3 regions of the Planococcus sp. YIM B11945 genome follow, and region 2 is predicted to be linked to each of the others. Evidence: riboswitches for the same ligand, from Rfam matches in the RefSeq annotation. Region 2 holds a riboswitch; each other region holds the start of a gene.
What was found. Region 2 has a riboswitch for lysine ahead of dapA (4-hydroxy-tetrahydrodipicolinate synthase). Riboswitches for the same ligand answer to the same signal wherever they lie in the genome.
Positions count from the first base shown of each region.

Region 1 (3,281 bases), on a different contig from region 2:
CATCAGATGCCAGACCGGGCTTGCCTTTATTACCACATGGGGCAATGTTTGGCGCCGTGCATCAAACCGGTCGAACGAGAAACCTACCAAGAAATGATTGACGGCATTACGAAATTCTTGAACGGCGGCTTCCGGGAAGTCAAACAGCAGTTGGTGGAAAAAATGTCCGAAGCGGCAGAAAATCTGGAATTCGAGCGGGCGAAAGAATACCGCGACCAAATTTCCCATATCGAGACCGTTATGGAAAAGCAGAAAATGGCGATGAACGATTTCACCAACCGCGATGTGTTTGCTTATGCGGTCGACAAAGGCTGGATGTGCGTCCAAGTGTTTTTTGTGCGCCAAGGCAAGCTGATCGAACGCGACGTTTCGTTATTCCCGCTATACCGGGACCCGCAGGAAGAATTCATGACATTCCTCGGCCAGTTTTACGAGCAATCGCACCACGTCAAGCCCAATGAGGTTTTATTGCCGGAAGGCGAAGACGCCGATTTGGTAAGGGAGTGGCTCGATGTCCGGGCGCTTGTGCCGCAGCGGGGCAAGAAAAAAGATTTGGTTGAACTCGCGAAGAAAAACGCTGAAATAGCCATCAAAGAAAAATTCCAGCTGTTGGAACGCCAAGAAACGAAAACGATCGGTGCGTGCGTCGAGCTCGGCGAAGCGATGAACATTGAAACGCCGCTGCGCATCGAAGCGTTTGACAACTCGCATATTCAAGGCGCCGACGCGGTATCGGCGATGATTACATTTATTGACGGCAAGCCATCTAAAAAAGATTACCGGAAATACAAAACACGCAATGCGTCAAAACCTGATGATTACGCAGCGATGCGCGAAGTCATCCGCCGCCGCTATACCCGCGTCTTAAAAGACAACTTGCCACTTCCGGATTTAATCATTATTGACGGGGGCAAAGGGCAAATCGAATCGGCGCGCGAAATTTTGGAAGACGAATTGGGCTTGTCGATTCCGATCGCTGGACTTGCGAAAGACGCCAAGCACCAAACATCACAACTATTGTACGGCTCGCCGATTGAAATGGTGCCGCTTAAACGAACAAGTGAAGCGTTTTACTTGCTGCAGCGCATCCAAGACGAAGTCCACCGTTTTGTTATTACGTTCCACCGCCAGCTGCGGGGGAAAAACGCCATTACTTCTTCCCTTGATAATTTAGAAGGCGTCGGGCCAAAACGCAAGCAGCAATTGCTGAAGCATTTCGGTTCGGTGAAGAAAATAAAAGAGGCATCCGTGGAAGAATTGAAAGAAGCGGGAATGCCCGTCGGATTAGCGTTGTCGATTCAAAAGCATTTTAGTGAAGAAACATTGTCAACCGAAAAATAGTATGCTATCGTAATAGCATAATTGAATCACTTGTAACGAGTGGTGATAGAGGTGCGAACGTCAAAAGTACCCATTCCGAGACAGACAGAGTCGATGAAGGATGGGGAAAGGGGCGGTCGCCGAAGTGTGCGATGTTGCTGTAGACACGCATGCTGGTTCTGCATTTAAGAAGTGCCGGGCTGTCAGAGTCGATCTCTGGAGGGCTATCTCACATGGACGTTTTTCGTGCATGGTAAAAGAGGTAGTTGGCTGCAAGCGCAGCGGGCTGCCTCTTTTTCTTTTGAGGGCCACATAAAGAGAAACTTCATTCAATGGGAGCTCCATCCCCAGTGAATGTTAGTTGATCCAATCGGGTTTTTACGGCCAGTGGACTCCCGGTTGGAACAACGGGAGTCTTACTGACCGTTAAAACGGGATAAATTGTGGGAGTGGATAAAATGGAGACAAGTGTGATGAAATTCGGAGGGACGTCGGTTGCAACTCCTGAGAAAATTATTGGAGTCGCGAAACGGGCCATCCGTGAAAAAGAGCAGGGCCGCCGCGTCGTGATTGTCGTTTCAGCAATGGGCAAAACGACGGACACGCTCGTGGCATTGGCGAATGAAATTTCGACGGAGCCGCCAAAACGGGAAATGGACATGCTGCTCGCAACCGGCGAGCAAGTGACGATTTCGTTGTTGGCGATGGCATTCAAATCGCTTGGCCACGAAGCCCTGTCGTTTACCGGCTGGCAGGCGGGAATCGAAACGGAATCCGTTCCGCGCAATGCACGCATCGAACACATTCACACTGAGCGCTTGGAACGTGTGCTGGACAGCGGTTTTATTTGCGTCGTTGCCGGATTTCAAGGCGTCGACAAAATCGGCAATATCACAACACTCGGCCGCGGCGGCTCCGATACCACTGCAGTCGCCCTCGCTGCCGCGTTGAATGCGGAAAAATGCGAAATTTACACGGATGTAGACGGCGTCTATACGTCAGATCCGCGATATGTCACAGGTGCGCGGAAACTCGAACAAATTTCGTATGACGAAATGCTGGAGCTCGCCAATCTCGGAGCAGGCGTCTTGCATCCGCGCGCGGTGGAATTTGCCAAAAACAACAATGTCCCGCTTTCGGTGAGAGCGAGTTATTCAGACGAACCGGGCACAACTATACAAGAGGTGATCACTGTGGAAAAAAATCTAATCGTCAGAGGCGTTGCGTTCGAACCGGGCATCGCCCGTATAACAGCAAGCTACGACAAACCGTTCAATGGCTCATTGGCCAAGATTTTCATGAAACTTGCGGAACACCACATCGATGTCGACATCATCGTCCAAAGCATCTCCGACGAAGTGCCGCCGTCCGTGTCCTTCTCAATTAAAGAAGACAGCTTGGATGAGACGATACGTGTATTGGAAACTTATCGCAGCGAAATCGGCTTCTCATCGGCCAATTTTGAAGTGGGTTTGGCGAAAGTCTCCATTGTTGGCTCCGGGATGGTTTCAAACCCAGGTGTCGCCGCGCGCATGTTCGACATTCTCCGCGTGCAGGACATTCCAGTCAAAATGGTCAGCACGTCCGAAATCAAAGTCTCCGTCGTCGTGCCGGCAAGCGACATGGAAAAATCCGCAAATGCGTTGCATGATGCTTATGGTTTGTCGTTTTAATAAATTATTTTGAGGCCCGTTGATTGACGGGTCTTTTTTTATTGGAAAAAGCTGTTTGGCATATAAAAATTCGTTAAATGAAAACAAATGTAAATTATCGAACATAAAAATGAATTAACGCACACAAGTTATATATTTCGAACACAAATTTACAAGAATGAACACAAATCGTATTTTTAAACGACAGTACAATAGCGAAACCTAGATAAAAAATCAAAACCAAGGCTCCGATTGCCTGTCAATTAATGGTATGCTCAATGCATGAGGGTTAAATAATTCATTAGGAAA
Region 1 covers NZ_JBOZWR010000001.1:150,190-153,470, forward strand. The annotation lists gene uvrC (excinuclease ABC subunit UvrC) at 1-1,341, shown strand, start outside; lysine riboswitch at 1,380-1,555, shown strand; gene ACRRQV_RS00815 (aspartate kinase) at 1,779-2,993, shown strand.
Region 1: another riboswitch for lysine. It lies ahead of ACRRQV_RS00815 (aspartate kinase); the one in region 2 lies ahead of dapA (4-hydroxy-tetrahydrodipicolinate synthase).

Region 2 (3,281 bases):
CCTTTGTCCAGGTTGCCGTATTCGAATCCGCGGTAGAACCATTTTTTGCGCTGTTCGCTCGTGCCGTGGGTGAAGCTTTCCGGCACCACGTAGCCGCGGGAGCGCTGCTGGATGGTGTCGTCGCCGACTGCGCTTGCGGCGGTCAAAGCTTCTTCAAGATCGCCTTCTTCAAGCAAGTCCATTCCTTGTGCGTGGTGCGCCCAGACGCCGGCCAAGTAGTCGGCCTGCAGCTCGAGTTTCACTTGCAGCTTGTTGTAATCTTCTTCACTCAAGCGGCTTCGCTGCGGCTGGATTTTGTCCATGGTGCCCAAGAGGTTTTGAACGTGATGGCCGACTTCATGAGCGATGACATACGCCATGGCAAAATCGCCCGGTGCTTGGAATTGCTGCTTTAATTCATCGTAAAAGCTCAAGTCAATATACAGGTTCTGGTCGCCCGGGCAGTAAAACGGCCCGACTGCTGCGCTCGCGGTTCCGCAGGCAGAGTCCACACTTCCCGAAAACAGGACAAGCGTTGGATCCACGTATTCCTTCCCTTCTTCTGCAAATACATCCGCCCACACTTCTTCTGTATCCGCTAAAACGACCGATACGAATTCCGCCATTTCGCGTTCTTGTTCGGTCTCCATATAAGGTTCATTTGACTGGGTCTCCGCGCCTCCCAAGCTGTTCAGGATCGCCCCCGGGTCGCCGCCCATAAAAGCGATAATGAGGACGATGACAATCCCGCCAAGGCCTCCGCCAACGAGTGTCTTTCCGCCGCCGCCGCTTCCCCGGCGGTCTTCTACATTTCTGCTTCCCTTTCTTCCTTGCCACTTCATCTAAATCTCCCCGCTTTCATTCCATAACGCTTAGTTGCCTATACCCAAATTCGACCAAGGTTTAATCCGATTCACGAAAGCCGGTAAACCAAAAAGCGCTCGCGCAGATTCCGCCGCGCCCCCGGCAAACGGACTTCTTCCACTAATCGAAACTCAGTTTGCTGGTCCAAAAAATCGATGTAATCATCTCCAGGAAAAAACAGCAGCAAATCGACTTCCCGATCCGTTTCTTCGACGGAAAGTAAAATCCGATTCACAACGGTCATGAAAATCTGAACCGAAAACGGATTAAAGAAATAAAACCGGTTATCTCTCTCACTGATGGGGTAGTCCTGCGCCATGCAATGATGAAACGCGATTTTCCCTTTGGCTTTTTTCCGCTTTTTCTCGTAGCTGTCCCGATTTTTCAAGGCATCCTTGTAGAAGGTTTCATTCATCTCAATCCCGGCCGTCTCACAGCCGAACAAATAATGGACGTAAAAATTCAGACGCCCCTTCCCGCAGCCAAAATCGACCAGCCGATCGCCAGGTTGAAGTTTGTAGCGGCTAAACAGCTGGTCGAGCAATTGATAGGGAGTCGGTTCATATCGGTGAAAATGGGGGGAATCGTTGAATCCTTGCTGGATTTCTTCTGTTTCCACCCCGAGCAGCGCATCAAATTGGTGTTCGTTCATCGTTGTCCACTCCTCGTCTTGCCTATGTAAATACCCGGTTTTTCTTGCTTTTAAAAGAGATTTTTGTTAAAGTCTAGCTAATCGAATACTTCCTGCTTCATTCCATTGAAGTGAGGATAGAGGCGCAAAAACCATCAGTACGCAAACCGAGGAAGTTGGAATCCGTTGACGTTTGCCGAAAGGGGAATTTGCCGAAGCGAAGGGGAATCCACAGCCCCTGCCGCTGGTTCTGCCATTGAACAAATGCAGAACTGTCATATAGGAAACTATATGGAGGGCTATCTGACGCACAAAAACGCAAGATAAACCGCGTTTTTACTGCAGCAACGAGGCTCTCGTTGCTGCTTTTTTATTTGTTCCCGGCTGCCCCCGCCGCCTCTGATTCTACAAAAAACTAGTAAAAGGGCGTGTATGTATGAATTTTGGCCGAGTTATTACAGCAATGGCAACTCCATTTGACGCAAATGAAAACATTGATTTTTCAGCAACAAAAATTTTGATTGAACATTTGATCGCCAACGGAACGGACGGTTTCGTAGTCGCCGGCACCACCGGCGAATCACCGACTTTGTCGACCGAAGAAAAAGTGGAACTGTTTAAATTTGTCGTGGAAGCGGTGAATGGCCGCATTCCAGTCATCGCCGGAACCGGCTCCAACAACACCCGCGCTTCGATTGCACTAACAAAACAAGCCGAAGAAGCTGGCGTAGACGGCGTAATGCTTGTTGCCCCGTACTACAACAAGCCTTCCCAAGAAGGCTTGTACCAGCATTTCCAAGCCATCGCTGAAGCTACGAGCCTTCCTGTCATGCTGTACAACATTCCGGGGCGCAGCGTCGTCAATATGTCGGTCGACCTCATTGTCCGCTTGTCTTCCATTCCCAACATCGTTTCTGTAAAAGAAGCGAGCGGCGATTTGGGTGCCATGGCAGAAATCATTGAACGCACGCCGGAAACATTTTCTTTATACAGCGGCGACGATGGCTTGACGCTGCCGGTGCTTGCAATCGGCGGAATCGGAATCGTCTCGGTCGCTTCCCACATCATCGGCAACGAAATGCAGGCGATGATTGCGCGCTTTAACGAAGGCCAAACCGTTCAAGCGGCAGCTCTTCACCGTTCCCTATTGCCGGTCATGGATGCGTTGTTCGCTGCACCAAATCCCGTGCCTGTAAAAACGGCTCTGAATTTGACCGGCGTGAACGTCGGCGGCGTCCGCTTGCCGATGGTGCCGTTGACACCATCGCAAACCGAATTGCTGCGCCAAGTCCTGCCACCGCATAAAATTAATACTTCCGCTAATTAAAAATGCATTGAAAAAACCGATAGAGCTCAGGCTCCATCGGTTTTTATGTGCTTACAGGCTGAAATTCAGTTTTTGAACCACTTGCTTCAAGCTGCCGCCAATGGCCAGTCCGTTAATGTCTACGCCAAGCTGGATCAAGGTTTGGGCAATTTCCGGACGAATGCCCGTTAAAATGGCCGTCACTCCGACAAGCTTCAAAGACTGGACAATTTTTACGATTTGGTCGGCAACGACGGTGTCCACTTTGACGACGCCTGACAAATCAATAATCAGCGTCGTGATTTTCAGTTGATTGGCCGCCAACAAAGTTTTCTCTAGTACATGGCGGGCGCGGTCTAAATCCATTTCACCCACGAGAGGCAAAACGGCGATGCGGTCACTCAATGGCACGACCGGCGCCGACAGTTCCAAATATTCCTGGCGCGCCGACTGCATGTTTTGCTGGTACTCTCTTATGTACGCAGTGCTGTAAGAATTTGC
Region 2 covers NZ_JBOZWR010000004.1:270,823-274,103, forward strand. The annotation lists gene ypfJ (KPN_02809 family neutral zinc metallopeptidase) at 1-821, opposite strand, end outside; gene ACRRQV_RS09320 (SAM-dependent methyltransferase) at 893-1,495, opposite strand; lysine riboswitch at 1,605-1,784, shown strand; gene dapA (4-hydroxy-tetrahydrodipicolinate synthase) at 1,911-2,801, shown strand; gene ACRRQV_RS09330 (STAS domain-containing protein) at 2,853-3,281, opposite strand, start outside.

Region 3 (3,281 bases), 280 kb from region 2:
TTTTGAACGGAATCTGGAGAAATTATTGAGCGATACACGGAAACGAAAAAAACGCGTCAACATCTTTGATGAAGTGTTGGGGAAATTCATGTGCCCGAACAAAGAAGAGCGTTTGTTTTTCCTTTTTTCCGCTTTGATGATGAAGCAGGAAAGGGAATTCAAGTTAAAAGTATATCCGACTTTGGGCATTTCGCTCGTCTTTCCGTTTATCTTCCTGATCAATGGCGGCAGCGGAGAGACCGGACTGGATGTGGTTTCGGAAAACTTGTTTTTTTATATTTACTTCTGCAATTTGATGATTCCGCACGTGATTCATATGCTCAAGTTTTCAGGGAACTATAAAGGCAGCTGGTTATTCAAAGCAGCGCCCATTCCTCAAGTGTCCCTTGCCTACAGCGGTGCCTTGAAAGCATTTTTGGCAAAGCTTTATTTGCCTGTATTGCTGGTGGTCAGTGCCGCGTTTTTGTGGATTTTCGGTGCTTCTGTTTTAGTCGATTTAGCAGTCGTTTTGTTGGCGGGAGTGGTTCAGACGCTTATTACCTACAAAATGATCAATGACGAAGAGTTTCCGTTTTCAAAGTCGTTTGAGTTTGCACAGGAATCGGGAATGGGGACATTGATGTTACTGAATATTATAACCGGCGGGCTTGCACTGGCCCATTGGATTGCCATCGGCTACACATATGGAATCTACTTCTACTTGGTCCTCTTAATGGCCGCTGTTTTCATCGGATGGCGCATGCTTTTTCCAGTAAAAGGAGAAAAACAAAGCAAGAATCCTCTTTTTCAATCGAAAATGTTTTGAAAAGTACAGAGCTGGTTGACAATGTGAAATACAGTACTGTAAACTATGGTACATAATTAAATAACGAATTAACCTCACTATTTACAAGTGAGGTAGAGGCGCGGTCGTTAACAGTCCTAAGAAGAGTTTGAGAAGCAGTGATGCTTAGGAGAAGGAACTACCGCCGAAGTTTATAATATTTCTCTGTATTATTTGCTGGGTCTGCAGTTAAGAACTGCAGGACTATCTTATTGGCCATCCCGGGCCGGTAAGATGTGCTATCTCCACTTGGGACGGAAGAGGATTAAGGCAACTATACATAGTTCGGCTTGAGTTCATCTCAGGCCGTTTTTTATGCAAGTTGCCTTTTTTGTTTGCATAAACACGGAAAATTGAAGGGGGAAAAGAACATGAAGAAAAAATTATCGTTATTTTCAATTGTATTTCTAGCTGCCATGCTGCTGTTGGCAGGCTGCGGTTCAGGAGGCTCTGAAGGATCCGGCTCTTCAGGCGGAGACAAAGACACGTTTACAGTCGGAATGGAAGCAGGCTATCCGCCGTTTAACTGGACGCAAGCGGATGATTCCAACGGCGCCGTTAAACTCGATGGCAACGCAGAATATGCAGGCGGCTACGACGTGGAAATCGCAAAACGGATTGCAGAAGATATGGGCAAGGAATTAGTAATTGTTAAAACGGAATGGGACGGCCTTGTGCCGGCTCTGGCTTCTGGAAAAATTGATGCCATTGTTGCTGGGATGTCGCCGACGGCAGAACGTAAAGAAACCATCGATTTCTCAGACCATTACTATACGTCAGACTTGGTCATGGTAGTGAAGAAGGGCGGGAAATACGAAGGGGCAACAACTCTTGCTGACTTTAAAGGAGCAAAAGTTACCGCTCAATTGAACACGTTCCATTATTCAGTAATTGATCAAATTGAAGGAGTTTCTAAACAAACCGCTATGGAAAGTTTCCCGGCGATGCGGGTAGCCCTTGAATCAGGAATGATTGATGGCTATGTATCTGAACGCCCAGAAGCGGTCAGCGCTTCTGCAGCAAATGAAAATTATGCAATGGTTGAATTTACAGAAGGCTTCCAAACGTCGGAAGAAGATACCGCTATTGCTGTAGGGATTAAAAAAGGCAGTGAATTGACAAAACAGATTAACGAAACGCTAACGTCTATTCCAGAAGAAGAGCGCCAGGAAATTATGGATACTGCTATCAAGAACCAACCAGCTGCGCAATAGCGCTTAGATGGTGCCGGCTGCATCGCGATGCAGTCGGCTTTATCTTTTCCCGAATTGGCGGGAGTTGAAGTAAGCACTTCTGTAAGTTGACCTAAATAAAGTGCTTTTTATAAGTCGCTTCGGACGCTTATTGCTTCAGCGCGAGCCGACGGTAAGCGGAGCTGTTTTGCAAAATATCGATAAGTGGCAATCATTAGTTCAACTTATATAGGAATTGAAGTTTTAATTAGGAGGAAAACCATGAGTTACGAATGGATCGTCAACATCATTACAGAAAACTGGCCAATGTTTTTACGGGGTGCCGGTATGACGCTTTTGATTTCCATCATTGGCACGATAATTGGTGCGGTGATTGGGTTATTAATCGGAGTGATCCATACCATTCCGATGCCGGAGCGTGGCATCAAAAAATTCTTTTTGAAAATCGTTAATTTTTTACTTTCCGCATATATTGAATTTTTCCGCGGAACGCCGATGATGGTGCAAGCCATGGTCATTTTCTATGGCTCTGCTTTAGCGTTCGGCATCGATATGGACGTTTTCACTGCAGCGATTTTCATCGTTTCCATCAATACGGGTGCGTATATGTCGGAAATCGTCCGAGGCGGAATTGTCTCCGTCGACAAAGGGCAATTCGAATCCGCCCAAGCAATCGGCATGAATCATTTTCAGACGATGATGCATGTCGTCCTGCCGCAAGTGGTGCGCAACATTTTGCCTGCAACCGGCAACCAATTTGTCATCAACATCAAAGATACGGCCGTATTGAGCGTCATTGGAGTGACGGAATTATTCTTTCAAACGAGAACTGTATCAGGAAACAACTTCCGCTATTTTGAGTCATTCTTCGTTGCCTGTGTGCTGTATTTCATCATGACCTTTGCGATCACGCTTTTATTGCGCAAATTGGAAAGAAGAATGGATGGCCCCGAAAATTACAGCATGATTGGCGGTTTGCCGATGCAAGTGGCGAAACCGGAAGACACGGAGCATAAAATCAAAAACTGAAGATAGAAATTCAGAGAACGGAAGAGGAGACCTTATGGAAAAAGTAATTGAGATTCAACATTTAAGCAAATCCTTTGGAACGCATGAAGTATTGAAAGACATCGACTTTTCGGTGCACAAAGGAGAAGTGGTGTGTGTCATCGGCTCTTCAGGATCCGGAAAATCGACTCTTCTTCGCTGCATCAACTTGTTGGAAAAGCCAAGCGGCGGACAAATCATTTACAACGGCGAAAACA
Region 3 covers NZ_JBOZWR010000004.1:552,197-555,477, reverse strand. The annotation lists gene ACRRQV_RS10695 (hypothetical protein) at 1-805, shown strand, start outside; lysine riboswitch at 891-1,073, shown strand; gene ACRRQV_RS10690 (transporter substrate-binding domain-containing protein) at 1,195-2,037, shown strand; gene ACRRQV_RS10685 (amino acid ABC transporter permease) at 2,278-3,045, shown strand; gene ACRRQV_RS10680 (amino acid ABC transporter ATP-binding protein) at 3,080-3,281, shown strand, end outside.
Region 3: another riboswitch for lysine. It lies ahead of ACRRQV_RS10690 (transporter substrate-binding domain-containing protein); the one in region 2 lies ahead of dapA (4-hydroxy-tetrahydrodipicolinate synthase).